DNA from 3 places in the Luteimonas sp. Soil_N_1 genome. Region 3 is predicted to be linked to each of the others. Evidence: predicted binding sites of a transcription regulator. Region 3 holds the regulator's gene; each other region holds the start of a gene.
The links. The regulator sigma-54, encoded in region 3, starts transcription at its own class of promoters, with help from an activator protein. The targets are predictions, from matches to a motif close to TGGCACGNGCNTTGC.

Region 1 (7,021 bases), 300 kb from region 3:
GCCGAATCGCTGACCCTGGCGACGATGGGCCGCTTTTCCGCAGGCCTCGCCCACGAGATCCGCAACCCGCTGGCGGCGATCAGCTACGCCACCCAGCTGCTGGAGGAATCCGACCAGATCGGCGAGGCCGACCGCCGGCTGCTGCAGATCATCCACCAGCAATGCATGCGCACCAACGGCATCGTAGAGAGCGTGCTGGGACTTGCCCGCCGCGAACGCGCGCGCCCCGAGCCGGTCGATCTGGTCGGCGCCGCGCAGGCCTTCCTGCACGACTTCCGCCTCATCGTCACCGAGGACAACGCCGAGGTCCGCATCAGCAGCGCCCAGCCGGCGCTGCGCGCGATCTTCGACCCGCGCCACCTGCAGCAGGTCCTGACCGCACTGGCCAACAACGCCGTGCGCTACGGCCGCCTGCCCGGCGGCCCGCCCCGCATCACCTTGCACATCGAGCAGGTCGGCGACTGCCCCACGCTCAGCGTGCTCGACCGCGGCCCCGGCATTCCCGATGCCGTGGCCGCCCAGCTGTTCCGGCCGTTCTTCACCACGTCCGAAAGCGGCACCGGTCTGGGCCTGTACATCGCCCACGAGCTGTGCCGGGCCAACGAGGCGCATCTTGAATACGTGGCCGTGCCCGGCGGCGGTGCCTGCTTCCGGGTCACCATGGCCGCCCGGCAGACGCTGCTGCAGCGCTAGGCGGCGACGGCGCACATCCGGCCCGGCCCCACGCCGTCCGGGCCGCGCCATGGGGTCACCGGTGTCAAAGTCGTCACGTTTGTCGAAAGCTGTCACCATGCGTCACATCAAAAACGCCTGCCTACCTGATCGATGAGCGAACACCGCAGCGTCCTGATCGTCGACGACGAGCACGACATCCGCGAACTGCTGGTCCTGACCCTGAGTCGCATGGGGCTTCGCACCGAGACGGCCCCCACCCTGGCGGCCGCGCGTGAACTGCTGGGCGCGTCCCCCTACGACCTCTGCCTGACCGACATGCGCCTGCCCGACGGCTCGGGCCTGGACCTGGTCGGCGAGATCAGCACCCGCTTTCCCGGCACGCCCGTCGCGGTCATCACCGCCTACGGCAACGTCGAAGCCGCCGTCGACGCCTTGAAGGCCGGCGCGTTCGACTTCGTCAGCAAGCCGGTCGACATCCACGTCCTGCGCGGCCTGGTCCACCAGGCGCTGGAACTGGGCGAGCGCGCCAAGCGCAACACCGACGAACACGCCAGCCGCCTGCTCGGCACCTCCGAGGCCATGGTCACGCTGCGCAACACCATCGCCAAGGTCGCCCGCAGCCAGGCACCGGTCTTCATCAACGGCGAGTCGGGCACCGGCAAGGAGCTCGTCGCCCGCACCATCCACGCCCAGGGCGCGCGTGCCAGCGGTCCGTTCGTACCGGTGAACTGCGGCGCGATTCCCACCGAACTGATGGAAAGCGAGTTCTTCGGCCACAAGAAGGGCAGCTTCACCGGCGCCCACAGCGACAAGCCGGGCCTGTTCCAGGCCGCCGACGGCGGCACGCTGTTCCTCGACGAGGTCGCCGAGCTGCCGCTGCCGATGCAGGTCAAGCTGCTGCGCGCCATCCAGGAAAAGTCGATCCGCCCGGTGGGCGCGTCGGCCGAAGTGCAGGTGGACGTGCGCATCCTGTCGGCCACCCACAAGGATCTCTCGCAACTGGTCAGCGACGGCCGGTTCCGCCACGACCTGTATTACCGCATCAACGTCATCGGTCTGAACGTGCCGCCGCTGCGCGACCGCGCCGGCGACCTGCCGCTGCTGTCGGACGCCATCCTGCGCCGCCTCGCGCAGGCCATGCACCGCCCGGCGCCCGTCCTGAGCAGCGATGCCGTTGCCGCGCTGGAGGGCTACGGCTTTCCCGGCAACGTGCGCGAACTGGAAAACGTGCTCGAACGTGCCCTGGCGATGGCCGACGACGAGCGCATCACCGCCGCCGACCTGCACCTGCCCGTCCCGCGCGGCAACGCCCAGACCGCGGCACGCACGACATCCCCCTTCGTCACCGGCACCCACCAGGCCCTGCCACCCAGCGCCGCGCCCCCGCCGCGCGACCCGCGCACCGTGAGCCCCTACGAAACTGCCGGCACCGCCCTGCCCTCCTTCATCGAGGACATCGAGCGCGCAGCCATCCAGCAGTCGCTGCAGGAACACCGTTACAACAAGACGAAGACCGCGGCAGCCCTCGGCATCACGTTCCGCGCGCTGCGCTACAAGCTCAAGAAGCTCGGCATCGACTGAGGCGCGGCGCGGTCCGCGCCCAGGCAAGTGACGCCCTCAAGCACGACCACATCCCGGCTCACGCGCGTGGTGAGTGCCCACCGCTGCAGACGACGCCAACGACGCGTATGTCCGTTCACAAGGACCCTAAGCGTCACCATGTGACCCATCGGGTCATCTTCGTTCAGCCAACATGCAGTCCGTAGCGCGATTTCGTGTCCAGCAACGCCCCGTGGACCGCGCGTGAAGCAGTTGGCACGCGTTATGCATCAGTCCCCGTGCACGTGCAGGTTGCACGGCTGCCCAGGGATCGGCACCAGCCGGCCACGCGGCACGTGACTCATCCACTCCTAGGGGAAATACCATGAAGAATCAGAAGGGTTTTACGCTGATCGAACTGATGATCGTTGTTGCGATCATCGCGATTCTGGCGGCGATTGCGTTGCCGGCTTATAACAATTATCGGATTCGCGCGGCTGAAAATGCATGCCTCGGCGAGGCAAAGGCTTACGTGAACTCTGCAGTAGCTGCAGTCCATGCCGACATGGAAGTTGAGGATTACGATAATCAAGCGTGTGGCGTAAGCACTGTCGCTATCGACGACGCCGCTGTTGCAAGCAATGGGACCATCACGTTCGCTGCGCCTGCGTCCCCGGACGGTGCCCGCGGCACGACCTGTAACGCTGGCAATGCGACTTGTCAGCTGGCAGCTGGCGGCGGCACGACCCCGAACCCCGACTGAATGATAGAAAGAACGGTGTCAGGGACAATTAAGTAGCTAGCCTTGCCCTGCCACCTTCGCGTTCGACTTGACGCCATGATTTGCATAAAACCCCGCCTCGGCGGGGTTTTTTGTTTAACCCGGATCGATTCCCGTCGGTATGACGGTGCCCACTCTTGCAACATCCGAGTTTGACAACGCGAACGCCACAGCGCCTATACGAAGCGCGCAACGCGCCGGGCATGGTCCACCCATGGCCCGCCACCCCAGACCCGACCTACCCGGCATCCCCAACACATCATCCAACGCGGCAACAATCGCCTGCCCTGCTTTCTGGACGATGGAGACCGCCATCGATACCTGAACGTGCTGGCCCAGGCACTGACGCGTTTCGGGTGCTGCCTCCACGCCTACGTCCTGATGACCAATCACGTCCACCTGCTGATCCCGCCGCCGGAGTCGGCGCACTGTCGCGCCTGATGCAGACCTTCTCGCGCAACTACGTTGGGCTGTTCAACGGACGGCATGGCCGCACCGGCACGCTGTGGGAAGGGCGATACAAAGCCTGTCTGGTCGACTCGGACCATTACCTGCTGGCTTGCATGCGCTACATCGAGCTCAATCCCGTCAGGGCATGGATGGTCGAGCGTCCGGATGACTACGCGTGGTCAAGCTTCCGCAGCAACGCGTATGGCCACCACGATCTGCTGCTCACGCCCCACGACACCTATCAGGCGCTTGCACCCGACCCTGCCTCACGCCGAACCGCCTATCGCCAGCTGTTCGAAGACGCGCTCCCGGCGGGACTGGCGGCCGAGATCCGCGCCCATCTCAAACAGCAACGCGCGTTCGGCGGCGACACGTTCAAGGCATGGGTCGAGGCCAGGACCGGCCGGTTCTCGGGCGTGCGTCCAGCCGGGCGACCTGTCAGCCGGGGAAACTGCCGCTGACCGTGCTTCTCGATCATCGAGGCGCCCTCGCAGTTCGTGACACGGGCGCAATCCCCCCCAGGAACGCTCTTCAAGATCACGACGGCTGTCCCAATGCGTTATTCGAAAGACAGCGTCTCTCGAATGTTTCCCTCTTTGGCCCGGTTATTGCGTCCGCTTTCACACGCACTACTAGGACGCCACCCATGCACCGCCCCGCACGCGGCTTCACCCTGATCGAACTGATGATCGTTGTCGCCATCATCGCCGTGCTGGCAGCCATCGCCCTGCCCGCCTACAACCAGTACCGCGTACGCACGGCTGAAAGCGCGTGCCAGGCCGAGATGAAGCACTACGCGAGCTTTGCACTGGTCGCGCTGCAGGACCAGCAGACCCCCGCCATCGCACCGCTTGGCGCCTGCACCAGCGCCGAGAACGCGACGGCACTGGGCGTCGACATCACGGGCACGCCGCAGCTGCCCGGCACCCGACAGACCCGTTGTGACATGCGCACCGGGTCCTGCGTCCTGCTCTGATCTTCTGTCGGCGCTGCGTGGCCTGCCTGCTCCATGCCGTGCGCTAAAGTGCCTGCATCCGCCCATCGGGACCTGCGTCGCATGAATGCCATTTCCACCGTCAACCTCGTCGGCATCACCGGTATCGCCCGTCGGCTGGTCCTCGATGGCGCACTCGACGAGGCGACCGCGCGCGAGGCGCTGGACAAGGCGACCGCCGCGCGCAAGCAGGTGTCGATCTATCTGCGCGAGCACAAGCTGGTCACCGCGGCGCAGATGGCGGCCGCCAATGCGGTCGAGTTCGGCATGCCGCTGTTCGACCCCACGACGATGGACGCGCAAGCGCATGCGGTGAAGCTGGTCAGCGAGGAACTGCTGGCCAAGCACGCGGTGCTGCCGCTGTTCAAGCGTGGCGGCCGGCTGTTCGTGGGCACGTCCGACCCGACCAACACCCAGGCCCTGGACGAGATCAAGTTCCACACCAACCTGACGGTGGAACCGATCCTGGTCGACGAGGACAGCATCCGCCGCACGCTGGAAATCTGGCTGCAGGCCAATGACAGTTTCGGCGACTCGCTGGACGACTCCGACGGGCTGGAGACGCTGGAGGTCGGCACCGACGAGGACGGCAGCGGCAAGCTGGAGAACGTGGTCGACGGCAAGGACGACACGCCGATCGTCAAATTCGTCAACAAGGTGCTGGTGGACGCGATCAAGCGCGGCGCGTCGGACATCCATTTCGAGCCCTACGAGACCGACTACCGGGTGCGCCTGCGCGTGGACGGCATCCTCAAACAGGTCGCCAAATCGCCGGTCAAGCTCAACCAGCGCATCACCGCGCGCCTCAAAGTCATGGCGCAGCTCGACATCGCGGAGAAGCGTATCCCGCAGGACGGGCGCATCAAGCTCAACCTGTCCAAGACCAAGCAGATCGACTTCCGCGTGAGTACTCTGCCGACGCTGTTCGGCGAGAAGGTGGTGCTGCGTATCCTCGATGCCAGTGCGGCCAAGCTGGGCATCGACAAGCTGGGCTACGAGCCCGAACAGCAGAAGCTGTTCCTGGACGCCATCCACAAGCCCTACGGCATGGTGCTGGTGACCGGCCCGACCGGCTCGGGCAAGACGGTCTCGCTGTACACCGCGCTGGGCATCCTCAACGACGAGACCCGCAACATCTCGACCGCCGAGGACCCGGTGGAAATCCGCCTGCCGGGCGTCAATCAGGTGCAGCAGAACAACAAGCGCGGCATGACCTTCGCCGCGGCGCTGCGTTCGTTCCTGCGACAGGATCCGGACATCATCATGGTCGGCGAAATCCGCGACATCGAGACGGCGGAAATCGCGATCAAGGCCGCGCAGACCGGCCACATGGTGCTCAGCACCCTGCATACCAACGACGCGCCGCAGACCATCGCCCGCCTGATGAACATGGGCATCGCGCCGTACAACATCACCAGTTCGGTGACGCTGGTGATCGCGCAGCGACTGGCGCGGCGGCTGTGCCCCAAGTGCAAGCGCAAGGTGGACCTGCCCGACCACGCCCTGCTGTCCGAAGGTTTCAGCGAGGACCAGGTGCGCGCGGGCATCGAGATCTATGAAGCCGTGGGCTGCGACGACTGCACCAATGGCTACCGCGGCCGCGTGGGCGTATACCAGGTGATGCCGATGAGCGAGCAGATCCAGGAAATCATCCTGCAGGGCGGCAACGCGATCCAGATTGCCGAAGCCGCGCAGCGCGCTGGCGTCAGCGATCTGCGGCAGTCCGCATTGCGCAAAGCGCAGCAGGGCATGACCAGCCTGGCGGAGATCAACCGCGTCACCACGGACTGAGTCCGCCGCCGGGCGTCATCGCCCGGCGCGTTGCGTCAGGGCTGCCTGAGGTGGCAGATGACACCGGTGCGCTTCGCAGACCGGCACAAGGCGACGCCTGTCGTCACTTCACGCCCGACTGTCACGCCACCTCCACGCCGACGGGGCTAGGGACGGCGACACCCGGCGGCCGTCAGGATCTGGCATGGCATTTGCTTGATACGCCCCGACGCGCACGGACGCAGCGTCTTCCGTCCGCTATTCCGAGTTGCCCCATGCGCACCCCCCACATGTGCACGCGACAGGTCCGGCCTGCCGCGTCCCGACGTTTTCCCGCCCCGATGGCGGGTTTCACGCTGATCGAGTTGATGATCGTGGTGTCGATCGTCGCGATTCTCGCCACCATCGCGCTGCCCGCCTATCAGGGCTTCATCAAACGCGCCAAGATCGGCACGGCTCAGTCCGACCTGCAGGCGCTGTCGGCGCTGGTGGAAAACCACCGGCAGCGCACGCTCGGCTACCCCGCCGCGGCCGCCAAGGATGCGGCTGCGGTGAAAGCCGCGTTCCCGGGCTGGACCAGCGGTTCCAAACCGTCGGACTTCGGCTTCGCCTACAGCAACGCGGCGGGCTACACGCTGACCGCGAGCGGCAGCGGCACGCTGGCCGGCTGCACCATCACCCTGACCGCTGACGGCACCCGTGGCATCAGCGGCTGCCCCACCGTCAGCGACACGACATGGTGAGGCGCGTGACCGCGCATCGCATGCGTGGTGTGACCCTGGTGGAACTGATGGTCACCCTCGCGGTAATGG
Region 2 (7,021 bases), 1.1 Mb from region 3:
TTGCGGTCGCGCGCAATGTCGGCGGCCGCAGCAGCTTCCAGAACATCGGCCGCGCACGTCGCCAGGGCGCGGAGCTGTCGCTGCGCCAGCCGCTGGGCGAATCGCTCGATCTGAGCGTGGCGGCGACCTGGCTCGATGCGACCTTCCGCGACGATTACCTTGTCTGCACCGGGGCCGGCTGCACCGTGCCGTCAACACCGGTCGCCGCAGGCGCGCGCATTCCGGGTGTGCCGGCGCGGCAGCTGTTCGCACGTCTCGACTGGACCGGCGGGCCGTGGAGTGCGGCGATCGAAGGTGTCGGCGTGGGTGATGTCGTCGTCGACGATCTCGCGACCGGGCGCGCGGCCGGCTACGCCCTCGTGCACTTGGAAGGCGCACGCCGCTGGCGTTTCGATGCCGGCGAGTTGCGGACCTTCGTGCGCATCGACAACGTGCTCGATCAGGCCTACATCGGCTCGGTGATCGTCAACGAGGGCAATGGCCGGTTCTACGAGCCGGGCCCGGGACGTGGGCTGATGTTCGGCGCGCAGTGGACGTGGAACCGGTGAGGAGTCGGCGTCGCGTGCGCACGCCACGCGACGCAAGGAAACGGGTCAGCGCGAACGCCGACCCGCACCTTCAGACATCGCCACCCGCCGTCCATCCCTCGCCCGTGCCGCGATGGAACACGCGATCCTCGTCGCGCACCGTGCCTGCGCCTACCGTGTCCTGCTGCGCCAGGCGCGCATAGATCGGAGTGAAGTCCGGGCCGGTCGCGTCCATCAGCTGTTCGAAGCTGTCGATGACGAAATAGGTCTTCTGGTAGGTGTCGATGCGGTAGCGCGTGCGCATGATGCGTTCGAGGTCGAAGCCGATGCGGTTGGGCGCGTCGGACTCCAGCGAGTAGATCGATTCGCCCTTCGACGACACGATGCCGGCGCCGAAGATGCGCAGGCCATCGGCCTGCTGGATCAGGCCGAACTCGACCGTGTACCAGTACAGCCGCGTCAGGTTCTGCAGCGCGTCCGGGCCAATGCCATGCGCTTTGACGCCGCCCTTGCCGTAAGCCTCCATGTAATCGGCGAACACCGGATTCATCAGCAGCGGCACGTGGCCGAACAGATCGTGGAAGAGGTCGGGTTCCTCGATGTAGTCGATCTGGTCCGGGCGACGGATCCACCACGTCACCGGGAAACGACGATTGGCGAGGTGGTCGAAGAAATCGAGTTCCGGCAGCAGGCCTTCGACGCCGAGCAGCGTCCAGCCGGTCGCGGCTTCCAGCACCGCATTGAGCTCGGTGAATTTCGGAATCGCGTCTGGCGTCATGCCCATCGCGTCCTGCGCCTGCAGGAATTCGTCGCAGGCGCGGCCGACCAGCAGTTCGCGCTGGCGGGCATAGAGCGTGGCCCAGGTCGCGTGGTCGTCGGCGCTGTAGGTGTCCCACGGCTGCTCGACGATGCCGGTGGCATAGACCGGCACCTTGCCCTTGTCGGTGTGCAGGTTCTCGACGCGGCGCGGGGCGTTCGACGGCTGGGCGGACATGGCGACTCCGGTGGAATTCATCAGATCCACGACGATAGCGCCGTTTCGCCGCAACAGGCTTGCGTCATTGCGCGTCCACGCCGCATACGCGCAATAATCCTGCGTCGATACGCAATTCAGGACAATGATCATGGCTGCCGCCGATCTCGATCGCACCGACCTGCTGCTGCTGGCCGAGTTGCAGCGCAACGGTCGCCTGACCAATGCCGACCTTGCCGAACGCATCCATCTGTCGCCCTCGGCCTGCCTGCGGCGGGTGCAGCGGCTGGAACGTGACGGGGTGATCGCCGGCTATCGCGCCGACGTCAGCGCCGAGCGCCTGGGCCTCGGCCTGCAGGCGTTCGTGCGCGTGCAGCTCAAGCACCACGACAGCGCCGCGGTCGCCGGCTTTGCCGCGCTGGTCAACGGCTGGGAAGAAGTGGTGGCCTGCCACGCGCTGACCGGCGACATGGATTACCTGCTGCAGGTCGTCGTGCGCGACCTCGAACACTTCTCGCGCTTCCTGCTCGACCGCCTGCTCAACCAGCCCGCGGTCGACGACGTGAACTCGAGCTTCGTACTGCGCACCGTCAAGGCCGACCGCGGCCTGCCGCTGCCGAGTTGACGCACCAACAAGGTGCATCTGTAGGGATAACGCACCAATCACGTAGGTGAATTGGTTCCGCCGGGCAGTGCGGAATGTGTAAATGATTGATTCGATTGAGCCTGAGGAGTTGGCACGGCCATTGCGTTATCCAGGACACAATCAACACGCAAGGCGGTCGTTCCGATGTCCACCGAAAATCTCGAAAAGCTGATCAAGGACCACAAGATCGAGTTCATCGATCTGCGGTTCACCGATATGCGCGGCGTGCAGCATCACGTCACGTTCCCGAAGTCGATCATCGAACCCGGCCTGTTCGAGGACGGCAAGATGTTCGACGGCTCGTCGATCAGCGGCTGGAAGGGCATCCAGAATTCCGACATGGTGCTGCTGCCCGACGCGTCCACCGCGTTCGTCGATCCCTTCACCGCCGATCCGACGCTGGTGCTGACCTGCGACATCCTCGACCCGACCACGATGCAGTCGTATGAGCGCGACCCGCGCGGCATCGCCAAGCAGGCCGAGGCGTTCCTGAAGTCCAGCGGCATCGCCGACCAGGCGTTCTTCGGCCCCGAGCCCGAGTTCTTCATCTTCGATTCGGTGCGTTATTCGAACGAGATGGGCCACACCTTCTTCCACATCGAATCGGAAGAAGCGCACTGGAACTCGGCCAAGGAATACGAAGGCGGCAACAGCGGCTACCGTCCCGGTATCAAGGGCGGCTACTTCCCGGTGGCCCCGCTCGACTCGCTGCACGACATCCGCGCCGAGATGTGCAAGACGCTGGAACAGGTCGGCATCGAAGTCGAAGTGCACCACCACGAAGTCGCGAACGCAGGCCAGTGCGAGATCGGCACGCGCTTCAACTCGCTGGTCGCCAAGGCCGACGAACTGCAGACGATGAAGTACATCGTCAAGAACGTCGCCTTCCGCAACGGCAAGACCGCGACCTTCATGCCCAAGCCGATCGTCGGCGACAACGGCAGCGGCATGCACGTGCACCAGAGCCTCGCCAAGGGCGGCACCAACCTGTTCACCGGTGACGGCTACGGCGGTCTGAGCCAGACCGCGCTGTGGTACATCGGCGGCATCTTCAAGCACGCCCGTGCGATCAACGCGTTCTCGAATGCGTCGACCAACTCCTACAAGCGTCTGGTGCCGGGCTTCGAAGCGCCGGTGATGCTGGCCTACTCGGCGTCGAACCGCTCGGCCTCGTGCCGCATTCCGTACGTCGCCAACCCGAAGGCGCGCCGTATCGAAATGCGCTTCCCCGATCCGATGCAGTCCGGCTACCTGACCTTCGCCGCGCTGATGATGGCGGGTCTGGACGGCATCAAGAACCAGATCGACCCGGGCGGCCCGAGCGACAAGGATCTCTACGACCTGCCGCCCGAGGAAGAGAAGAACTTCCCGACCGTGTGCCACTCGCTGGACCAGGCACTCGACGCGCTCGACAAGGACCGCGACTTCCTCAAGGCCGGTGGTGTGTTCTCCGACGACTTCATCGATGCGTACATCGCGCTGAAGATGAAGGAAGTCACCGCGTTCCGCGGCGCGACGCACCCGCTCGAATACCAGATGTACTACGCGATCTGACGCACTTCCACGGGGTCGGCCACTGGCCGGCCCCGTTGCGTTTCACCGCCCGACGGCGGCGCCTCCCTCCCCCACGGTGGGCGGCACCGCCGACAGGCGCACGGAGTCCGGGATTCAACCGATGGATTGGACAGCGGCCGCACAGACGCCATAGAGCGTCGGTCGTGGCGACGGCAGCCAGGGGGCGCCGACGTCGAACGTTCCGCCTGCGAAAAGAACAACAACAGACGCAGTACGCACTGACCGGGGAGGGCTTTCCATTCATTTGAGGAGCCTGTCATGTCGTCACGCAAGAACGCACTCGCCACACTGCTGTGCGCAGGTCTGCTGTCCGCCGGTGCCGCGCACGCGGAAGTCTCCGGCTCGATCACGCTGACCAGCGATTACCTGTTCCGCGGCGTCACCCAGACCGACGAAAAACCTGCCCTGCAGGGCGGTGTCGAATGGGCGCACGAAAGCGGTTTCTACGTCGGTACCTGGGGCAGCAGCATCAGCTGGCTGTCCGATTCCGATCCCGACGTCTCCAGCCAGCTCGAGCTCGACGGCTATGTCGGCTTCCGCGGCGATTTCGGCGACAGCGGCTTCGGCTACGACGTCGGCGCCGTGCACTACTGGTATCCGGGCAGCTATCCCGCCGGCTTCAACAAGGCCGACACCACCGAGCTCTACGCCGGTGTGAGCTGGAACATTCTCAGCGCCAAGTACTCGTACGCCGTCACCGATCTGTTCGGCATTCCCGACTCCGACGGCAGCAGCAATCTCGACGTCGCCGTCGGCTGGGAGTTCGCCCCCAGCTGGACGCTCAACGGCGCCGTGGGCAAGCAGTGGGTCGCCGGCAGCGCGGGCACTGCGACGTACGCGTTCTGGTCGGCGGGTGTGGGCAAGTCGTTCGACAACGGCTTCGACATCGCACTGAACTTCAACGACAACGACCTGATCGGTCCCGACGACACCATCACCCTCGCCGTCACCAAGTCGTTCTGACGCGGCGCGCGCGCATCTGGAGAGCCACATGAAACTGATCATCGCGATCATCCGCCCGTTCAAGCTCGACGAGGTCCGCGAGGCACTCGGCGAAGCCGGTGTCACCGGCCTGACCGTCACCGAGGTCAAGGGCTTCGGCCGACAGAAGGGCCATACCGAGCTCTATCGCGGCGCCGAGTACGTCGTCGATTTCCTGCCCAAGCTGAAGATCGAATGCGCGGTCAGCGACGACGTGTTCGAGGCGGCGATCGAGGCGATCACCAAGGCGGCGGGCACCGGCAAGGTCGGCGACGGCAAGGTGTTCGTCCTCGCCCTGGAACAGGCCCTGCGTATCCGCACCGGCGAAATCGGCGCCGACGCGCTCTGACCCCACGGAGATGTCTGACATGAAAAAGATCGAGTCCCGCGGGTGGAAGACCCGGATGCAGGCGCTGTGCCTGATGCTGTTGTGTGCGTGCGCGCTGTTCGGTGTGGCAGGCAGCGCATTCGCGCAGGACCTGCCGGCGGCCGAGACCGCCGTGGCGGTGGTGGAAACGGCTGAAGCCGTGACGTTCGACAGCGGCAACGTGGCGTGGATGCTCACCTCCACGCTGCTGGTGCTGCTGATGGTGGTGCCGGGCCTGGCGCTGTTCTACGGCGGCATGGTGCGTTCGAAGAACGTGCTGTCGGTGATCATGCAGGTGCTGGTGGTGTTCTCGGTGGTGATCATCATGTGGGTGGCCTACGGCTACAGCGCGGCGTTCACCGAAGGCAACGCGTTCTTCGGTTCGTTCACCGAAAAAGCATTCCTGCGCGGCATCACCGCCGAGACGGATGCAGGCGGTCTGCCGGAATTCCTGTTCATCGTGTTCCAGTCGACGTTTGCCGGCATCACCACGGCGCTGGTCGTCGGTTCCTTCGCCGAGCGCATCAAGTTCTCGGCGGTGCTGCTGTTCTCCATCCTGTGGGTGACGTTCGCCTACCTGCCGATGGTGCACATGGTGTGGAGCGGTGAAGCGGGCTTCCTCGCGCACAAGGGCGTGATCGATTTCGCGGGCGGCACGGTGGTGCACATCAATGCCGGTGTCGCCGGTCTGGTGGGCGCGTACTTCCTCGGCAAGCGTCTGGGTTACGGCAAGGAAGCGATCAAGCCGCACAGCGTGCCCTTCACCTTCATCGGTGCATCGCTGCTGTGGGTGGGCTGGTTCGGCTTCAACGCGGGCTCGGCGCTCGCCGCCGATGCCAGCGCGTCGCTGGCCATGCTCAACACCATGGTCGCCACCTCGGCCGGTGTGGTGGCGTGGAGCATCGTCGAAGCCTTCACCAAGGGCCGTCCGTCGGCGCTCGGCGCGGCTTCGGGTGCGATCGCGGGTCTGGTCGGCATCACCCCGGCCGCGGGCACCGTGGGGCCGATGGGCGCCTTGGTGATCGGTCTGGCGGCAGGCGCGCTGTGCGTGTGGGGCGTCACCGGTCTCAAGCGCTTGCTGCGCGCCGACGACAGCCTCGACGTGTTCGGCGTACACGGCATCGGCGGCATCGTCGGCGCCCTGCTGACCGGCGTCTTCAGCGCGCAGTCGCTGGGCGGCACCGAAGTCGATCTCGCGATCGGCGCGCAGGTCTGGGTGCAGTTCATCAGCGTCGCGTTCACCGTGCTGTGGTGCGCCGTGGTCACCGCGGTGGTGATGCTGATCGTCAAGCTCGTCGTCGGTCTGCGCGTGACCGAAGACGAAGAGCGCGAAGGTCTGGACATCGTCTCGCACGGCGAATCGGCCTACGAGAAGTAAGCGACACTTGGCGTCCGCGCAGCCGCGCGGACGCCGGCAAAGCAAGCGGGGCCAGCGGGCGACGGCGGGGAAGGCCGGCGCCCGCTTTTTCTGTGCGTGCGGGTTGCGTTGCCCGGCGTGGCACGGTGCAATGCGGCCATGTCGAAAATTCTGCTTGCCGCGCTCGTCGCCCTGCTGCTCTCCGCCTGCGCCCACAACGCGCCCCGCAATCCGCTCGCCACCTGGGTGCCGTCGACCAACCACGATGCGCGTCGACCGGTGCTGGTTGTGCTGCACTACACCGAGCAGGACTCGGTGCAGCGCAGTCTCGACACGCTGCGCACCGCCAACAGCGGCGGTCGCGTGAGTTCGCATTACCTGATCGGCCAGGATGGCGAGCGCTACCAACTCGTGTCCGATCTCGACCGCGCGTGGCATGCCGGGGCCGGCAGCTGGGGCGCGGTGTCGGATGTGAACTCCGCCTCGATCGGCATCGAACTCGACAACAACGGCCGCGTGCCGTTCACCGAGCCGCTGGTCGAGAGCCTGCTGGTGTTGCTGGGCGATCTGAAGACGCGCTGGCGTATTCCGGCGG
Region 3 (7,021 bases):
CGATGACCGTGTCGGCGAGACTGCGAAGCGGCCGCAGCAGATTGCGTTCGAGCGCGATCGCATCGGCCAGCGACAGGCCGATCCGGCTCAGCGGATGGCGTCGGCGCGTGTCGGCGAACCGGCGCAGCAGCACCTCGTCGCCGGTCTCGAAGAACACCAGTCGCGGGTCGAGACCCAGCGCGCCGACGTCGGCCAGCCAGCCGGGCACCCTCGACAGATCGGTGTGGCGGTTGCGGACGTCGATGCCGACTGCCAGCCGACGCGGCGGTTCGTCCGCGCGGGTCAGGTTGGCGACGAAGTCGGCCAGCATGCCGGCCGGCAGGTTGTCGACGCAGTAGAAGTCGAGATCCTCCAGCGTACGCAGCGCGACCGACTTGCCGCTGCCCGACAGACCGCTGACGACATAAAACAGCGGCGGTGCGGTGTCGCTCACGAGGATCCCCGTTCGAGAAACTGCGAATGCCGGGCAAGGAACGCCGCGGCCGGATCCAGGCCCTTGGTCCGCAGGATATGGGTGCGCGTGGCGGCCTCGGCCAGCACCGCCAGGTTGCGGCCGGGCATCACCGGCAGGGTGATCAGCGGAACTTCCAGATCCAGCACCTGGCGTACGCCCAGATCACCGGTCAGGCGCACCATGCCGTCGCCGTCGCCCGCCATCGTGTCGGCGTTGGGCCGGCTGAGATGGATGATCAGCCGCAGGTACTTGTTCCGCTTGACCGCGGTGTCGCCGAACATCTGCCGGATGTTGAGCACGCCCAGGCCGCGCAGCTCCAGCAGGTCCTGCAGCAGTTCGGGGCAGGTGCCGTCGAGCACGTCGGGCGCGATCTGGGTGAACTCCGGCGCATCGTCGGCCACGATGCGGTGGCCGCGGGTGATCAGCTCTAGCGCGAGTTCGCTCTTGCCCGAGCCGGATTCGCCGGTGATCAGCACGCCGATCGAATACACCTCCATGAAAACGCCATGCAGGGTGATGCGGGGCGCGAGCTGGCGGGCGAGGTGGTACTGCAGCAGGTTCAGCAGCTCGTGGCCGCGGTTGGGCGAGCTCCACAGGGGCGTCTGCGACTCTTCCGCGGCTTCGCGCAGATCCTCGGGGCAGGGTTGTCCCTTGCTGATCACCAGCGCGAGCGGGCGGTACTGCATGACGCGTTCGATGGTCTCCCAGCGCAGTCGCGAATCGAGACCGTCGAGCCAGGCCAGTTCCTCGGTGCCGAGGATCTGGACCTTGTTGGGATAGATGATGTTGAGATAACCCGCGAGCGACGGACGTCGCGCGATCGTGTCCACCGCTTCGAGTACCCGGCGGGCACCGTGTTGTCCGGCAAGCCAGCGCAGGGCCAGCTTGTCCTGCAGATGCGCGAAGAGTTCCTGGGCCTGGATGCTTGCGTTCATGCCGGAAGCTGCCCGCTTCGCGGCGCGCGTTCGAGCAGGTGGTTGCGCAGCCGGGCCAGGTCGCGCGCATCACGCAATGCGTCGCGGAACTCGGCGTCGGAGAAATGTTCCACCAGTCCGGACAGGGTCTGCAGATGCTGGTCGACCTGGTGGTCGGGCACGCACATCGCGAAGACGAGATCGACCGGCTGGCCGTCCGCGGCGCCGAAATCGATGGGGTGTGACAGCCGGAGGAATGCGGCACGGGGTTCGCGGAACGCCGAACTGCGTGCGTGGGGAATCGCGACACCGCGTCCGATTCCCGTACTGCCCATCTGCTCGCGCGCACGCAGTGCGTGGGCGAGCAGCGGGGTCAGGGTGGGAGAGTTGCCGGCCAGCAGACGCGCGGCGGCATCCAGTACGACATCACGCGAGCCGGGCGCCACCAGCATCACGATGCGGTCGGCGGCGAGGAGATCGATGAAGGACATGCCGCGCGTTGCCCGGGGCTTTCGACGTGGAGCCGCAGCCTAGCCGAAAGTGCCGTCGCGTGCAGGGTTCTCGCCGCGATGGTGGTCGACGACCTTCTTGCGGTGCTTGACCAGCAGGCGGTCGAGCTTGTCGGCAAGCTGGTCGATGGCGGCATACATGTCGGCGGCGCTCGCATCGGCGTGCAGCGTCTTGCCGGCGATCAGTACGGTGGCTTCGGCCTTGTGGTGTGGCTTGTCGATGCTGAGCTGGGCGCGGATATCCAGCGGGCGATCGAAATGCTTGGCGAGCTTCTGCAGTTTCGTATCGACGTAATCGCGCAGGGCGGGCGTCACCTCGATCTGGTGGCCATGGGTTTCGACATGCATCGGCAACCTCCTTCTACGGTTCGGGAAGGACCCGCCCGCGATCGCGGGCGATCGGGTCCAGAGTAGCGCGGCCGGGGCGCGGTGCAAGCGCCGTCGGTCACATCTACATCGACCACGTTAGGGCGGAGGAAGTTCAGGCGATGCGAACGCGCTCGTGCGAGGACACGATCTGCAGGGCTTCGCGGTACTTCGCCACCGTACGCCGTGCAACGGGAACGCCTGCGGCCTTGAGCAGGTCGGCCAGGCGCGCGTCGGACAGCGGCTTGCGCGGGTCTTCTGCATCGACGAGCCCGCGGATCATCTGCTGGATGGCGGTGCTCGACGCCTCTCCGCCACTGCCGGTGCCGACGCCGGAATCGAAGAAGTCGCGCAGCGGAAGCGTGCCGCGCGGGGTGTGCACGTATTTGCGCGCGACCGCGCGTGACACCGTGGACTCGTGCATGCCGATCTCCTCGGCGACCTCGCGCAAGGTCAGCGGCCGCAGTGCGCGCTTGCCGAACTCGAGAAAGCCTGACTGCTGCCTCGCCAGGCAGCGCACCACCTTGAGCAGCGTCTCACCGCGCGCCTCGATGTTGCGGAGCAGCCAGCGCGCTTCCTGCAGTCGTCCCTTGAGATAGCCGGCGTCACTGGAGCCCGCGTGCTGGATCATCTGCTCGTAGCCGCGATGGATGGTCACGCGCGGAAAATGCGAGCCGGCCAGCGTGACCTTCCAGACGCCGTTCTGGCGCGCGATCACGCAGTCCGGGGTGACGTAGTTGTCGTGCGGGACGTTGCCGATCTGCGCGCCCGGGCGCGGATCGAGACTGCGCAGCAACTGCAATGCGGTCGCGGCTTCCTCGGGCGGGCAGCCCAGCGCATCCGCCAGTCCCGGCGCGCCGAGCTTGGGCAGACGTTCGATGTGATCACGTGCGGCCAGCAGCGCGACCGAGCGGCCGGGCGTATCGACGTGCAGCGGTTCGAGCTGCAGGCGCAGGCATTCGCCGAGATCGCGTGCGCCCACGCCGACAGGGTCGAAGCGCTGCACGCGGCACAGCACCGCAGCGACTTCGCCGGCGGTGGCGCGCGTTTCCGGCAACAGCGCCGCGACGATGTCGTCCAGCGATTCGCGCAGATAGCCGTCGTCGTCGATCGCGTCGATCAGCGCGATGCCGATGTTGCGGTCGCGCGGCGAGATCGTGCTCAGGTGCAGTTGCCAGGACAGATGGTCCTGCAGGCTTTCGGACTGGATCATGCGGTCGGCGGCATCGCCGTCACCGTCGTTGTCGCCGTGGCCCTGACCGCTGCCGCTGCCGCGTTCGTTCCAGCCGTCGTCGCCATCCCACGCAGCGGCGGGTTCGGCATCGCCGTCGCGACCGTTGTCGTCGTGATCCTGACGGCTGTTGTCCTGGTCCTGCGTGTGGCCGCGTTCGGACAACGGCTGCGCGGAGATGGACTCGGGTTCTTCCCAGTCGAGCAGCGGATTGCTTTCGACCGCGGTGGTGATCTCGGTCTCGAGTTCCACGGACGACAGCTGGAGCAGATGCAGCGCCTGGCGCAACTGGGGCGTCAGGACGAGGTGTTGCCCCAGCGATGTCTGCAGACGTGGCTTCATCGACTCCGGAACTCTCCGACCGGATGCGTGCGCCGCCTACAGACGGAAGGATTCCCCCAGGTAGACGCGACGCACGTCAGGATTGGCCAGCAGCGCTTCCGGAGCCCCCTGCGCAAGCACGCCGCCGTCACTGAGGATATACGCCCGGTCACAGATCCCCAAGGTCTCGCGGACGTTGTGATCGGTGATCAGCACACCGATGCCACGTTCCTTGAGATGGGTGACGATCCGCTGGATCTCGCCGACCGAGATCGGGTCGACGCCGGCGAAGGGTTCGTCGAGCAGCATCATGCGCGGATTGGCCGCAAGTGCACGGGCGATCTCGACCCGGCGCCGCTCGCCACCCGACAGGCTGGCGCCGGCCTGGTCGGCGACGTGGGTGATCTGCAATTCGTCCATCAGGTCGGCCAGCGCTTTCTGGCGACCGGCCTTGTCCAGGTCCTCGCGCAGCTCCAGCACCAGCATGATGTTGTCGGCGACGCTGAGCTTGCGGAACACCGACGGTTCCTGCGGCAGGTAGCCGACGCCGCGCTTGGCGCGGGTGTACATCGGCTCGGCAGTGATGTCGTGGCCGTCGAGCACGATGCGGCCGGCATCGGCCGGCACCAGGCCGACGATCATGTAGAAGCATGTCGTCTTGCCGGCACCGTTGGGGCCGAGCAGACCGACCACCTCGCCGGCATCGAGCGTCAGGCCGAATTCCTTGACGACCTCGCGCTGCTTGTAGCGCTTGCGCAGACCTTCGGCGACGAGCATCAGCGGCCGCCCTGCGCCGCAGGCGCCGGCTGCTGCGCCGGGGTCTGGTTGCGCGGCTGGAACTGCATACGCACGCGCCCCTGGCCTTCACCGCCGCCCTGCACCTGGCCGGTCGACATGTTGTAGACGATGCGCTGGCCTTCCATCTTGCCGCGCCCCGGCTGGTTGACGACGGCATTGCCGGTCAGCACCACGGTGTCGTTGGGCATGTTGTAGTCGGCCTGGGCCGCAGTCGCATCGACCCAGCCGCCGTCGTCCATCTGCTGCTTCATCTTCACCGGGCCACCGGTGAGGATCACGCGCTGGAATTCGCCACGGCTGCGGCGCACGTCCGCGCGGGTCGCCTGGATTTCCAGAGTGCCCTGGGTGATGGTCACGCCGCTGGTGAACAGGCAGGGCAACTGCTCGTTGCTGACCGAACAGTCGCTGCCGCCGGCGTCGACGTCGAGCGGCTGGTTGCGGTCCGAGGACTTGGCAGCTGCAGCCATCGGCAATGCCAACGCTGCAAGCAGGAGGAGACTAGCGGCGGGTGTTGGGGTCATTGCGGAGTTTCACATTGGAGAGGAGTTCGATCCGTCCCGAATCGAGGTCGGCGCGCATGCCGGTGCCCTGCATTGTAGAGCCGGGCTGTACGACATCGACCAGCGCCTCGGACGTGGCGCGATTGCTCTGCGGGAACACGTCCAGCGCCTCGGTGCGCATCGTCGTGGGCCGCGGACTGCCTTCTGGACTGTCGGCGACGACGTCACCGCGCAGGCGGACTTCATCGTTGTCTTCCGATACCCACCCCGTCTGTGCGCGGACCTGCCAGCGCCCGTCGCCTTCCTTCTCGGGGATGTGGAACAGCGGCGTCACCAGATCGAGGGTGCGCGCGCCGGGCGTCTGCTGGAGTTCGGGGGCCTGCAGCGAGAACGCTTCGCGGCCCTCGCTGTCGAGCGCGACGATGTCGAAATCACGCAACAGGTAATCCGTGCGGCCGTCACCGGCACCGTCGGCCGCGATGCTGTCCTGTTGGCGCCAGGCCGACCAGCCCGACACGAGCGCGCCGACCAGCAACACGACGGTGAGGACGAGGCGCCAGTTCACGAGACACGCCCATCGGCATGGATGCCGGCCAGGCGGCCCTGCGCGTGCAGGATCAGATCGCACAGTTCGCGCCCCGCGCCGCGTCCACCGTTGGCGCGGGTGCGCCAGTGCGCGCTGTCGCCGGCGCAGGCGTGCGCGTCAGCGGGCGACACGGCGAAACCGACGGCGCGCATCACGCCAACATCGGCCAGGTCGTCGCCCATGAAGGCCACTTCGTCCAGCGTGACGCCGAGCGAAGCGCACAGCGACTCGACGCGCTCGCGCTTGTCGGCGACGTGCACATGCGCCTCCACGCCGAGGTCCGCGGCGCGGCGCTCTACGATGCCGCCCTTGCGCGCGGTCACCAGCGCGACCGCGATGCCGACCTTGCGCAGCAGCACCAGGCCCTGACCGTCGTGGACATGGAAGGTCTTGATCTCGCGGCCGTCGCTGTCGAAGCCCAGGCTCCCATCGGTCAGCGTGCCGTCGACGTCGAAGCACGCCAGGCGCACGCGGGCGGCGCGGGCGAGGATCGCATCGGAGACATCGGCAAAGGGGGCAGGGGCGTCGGGCATGGTTTCGAAGGTATCGGGCATTGAATGAATGGGCGCCGGCTCAGACCACGCGGGCGCGCAGAAGATCCTGGATGTTCAGCGCGCCGACCACCCGGCGATCGCCGTCGATGACCGGAAGCATGGTGATCTTCCGGGTTTCCATCAGGCGCGCCGCCTCGACCGCGAGCGCATCGGCCGCGATCGCGATCGGGTCGCGGGTCATCACGTCGGCAATGCGCGCATCGCGGACGTCGATGGCCGGATCGGTCAGCGTGCGGCGCAGGTCGCCGTCGGTGTACAGGCCGATCAGGCGCTGGGCCTCGTCGACGACCACGGTCATGCCCAGTCGCTTGCGGCTCATCTCCAGCAGCGCGTCGGCCAGCGAAGCATCGGCGGACACGGTCGGAATCTCGCCGCCGCCATGCATGACGTCGCGGATGTGCAGCAACAGGCGGCGACCGAGGGCGCCGGCCGGATGCGAACGGGCGAAATCGTCGGCGGTGAAACCGCGGGCCTCCAGCAGCGCGACGGCCAGCGCATCGCCCATCGCCAGCGACGCCGTCGTGCTCGCGGTCGGTGCCAGCGCCAGCGGACAGGCTTCGGCCGGCACGCTGATGTCGAGGTGGATATCGGCGGCCATGGCCATCGTCGACGTGGCGCGTCCGGTCACAGCGATCAGCGCATTGCCCTGGCGCTTGAGCACCGGCAGCAGCATCAGGATCTCGTCGGACTCGCCCGAATACGACAGCGTCAGCACGACGTCGGCGTCGGTGATCATGCCCAGATCGCCGTGACCGGCTTCGCCCGGGTGCACGTAGAAGGCCGGGGTG

Region 1: the regulator sigma-54 is predicted to act here: its motif matches at 2,489-2,503, upstream of AC3A4E_RS04425 (prepilin-type N-terminal cleavage/methylation domain-containing protein).
Region 2: the regulator sigma-54 is predicted to act here: its motif matches at 2,236-2,250, upstream of glnA (type I glutamate--ammonia ligase).

Annotation. Positions count from the first base shown of each region.
Region 1 is NZ_JBDGKS010000001.1:962,164-969,184, reverse strand. It holds gene AC3A4E_RS04435 (sensor histidine kinase) at 1-693, shown strand, start outside; gene AC3A4E_RS04430 (sigma-54-dependent transcriptional regulator) at 826-2,256, shown strand; gene AC3A4E_RS04425 (prepilin-type N-terminal cleavage/methylation domain-containing protein) at 2,600-2,977, shown strand; gene AC3A4E_RS04420 (transposase) at 3,254-3,436, shown strand; gene AC3A4E_RS04415 (transposase) at 3,436-3,906, shown strand; partial or broken gene AC3A4E_RS04410 (prepilin-type N-terminal cleavage/methylation domain-containing protein) at 4,092-4,194, shown strand; gene pilB (type IV-A pilus assembly ATPase PilB) at 4,503-6,230, shown strand; gene AC3A4E_RS04400 (type IV pilin protein) at 6,485-6,952, shown strand; gene AC3A4E_RS04395 (prepilin-type N-terminal cleavage/methylation domain-containing protein) at 6,958-7,021, shown strand, end outside.
Region 2 is NZ_JBDGKS010000001.1:151,183-158,203, reverse strand. It holds gene AC3A4E_RS00805 (TonB-dependent receptor family protein) at 1-548, shown strand, start outside; gene phhA (phenylalanine 4-monooxygenase) at 619-1,521, opposite strand; gene AC3A4E_RS00795 (Lrp/AsnC family transcriptional regulator) at 1,652-2,125, shown strand; gene glnA (type I glutamate--ammonia ligase) at 2,291-3,700, shown strand; gene AC3A4E_RS00785 (TorF family putative porin) at 3,980-4,684, shown strand; gene AC3A4E_RS00780 (P-II family nitrogen regulator) at 4,713-5,051, shown strand; gene AC3A4E_RS00775 (ammonium transporter) at 5,071-6,447, shown strand; gene AC3A4E_RS00770 (N-acetylmuramoyl-L-alanine amidase) at 6,586-7,021, shown strand, end outside.
Region 3 is NZ_JBDGKS010000001.1:1,257,460-1,264,480, forward strand. It holds gene rapZ (RNase adapter RapZ) at 1-433, opposite strand, end outside; gene hprK (HPr(Ser) kinase/phosphatase) at 430-1,389, opposite strand; gene AC3A4E_RS05770 (PTS sugar transporter subunit IIA) at 1,386-1,859, opposite strand; gene hpf (ribosome hibernation-promoting factor, HPF/YfiA family) at 1,899-2,225, opposite strand; gene AC3A4E_RS05780 (RNA polymerase factor sigma-54) at 2,359-3,816, opposite strand; gene lptB (LPS export ABC transporter ATP-binding protein) at 3,853-4,572, opposite strand; gene lptA (lipopolysaccharide transport periplasmic protein LptA) at 4,572-5,060, opposite strand; gene lptC (LPS export ABC transporter periplasmic protein LptC) at 5,092-5,658, opposite strand; gene AC3A4E_RS05800 (KdsC family phosphatase) at 5,655-6,212, opposite strand; gene AC3A4E_RS05805 (KpsF/GutQ family sugar-phosphate isomerase) at 6,253-7,021, opposite strand, start outside.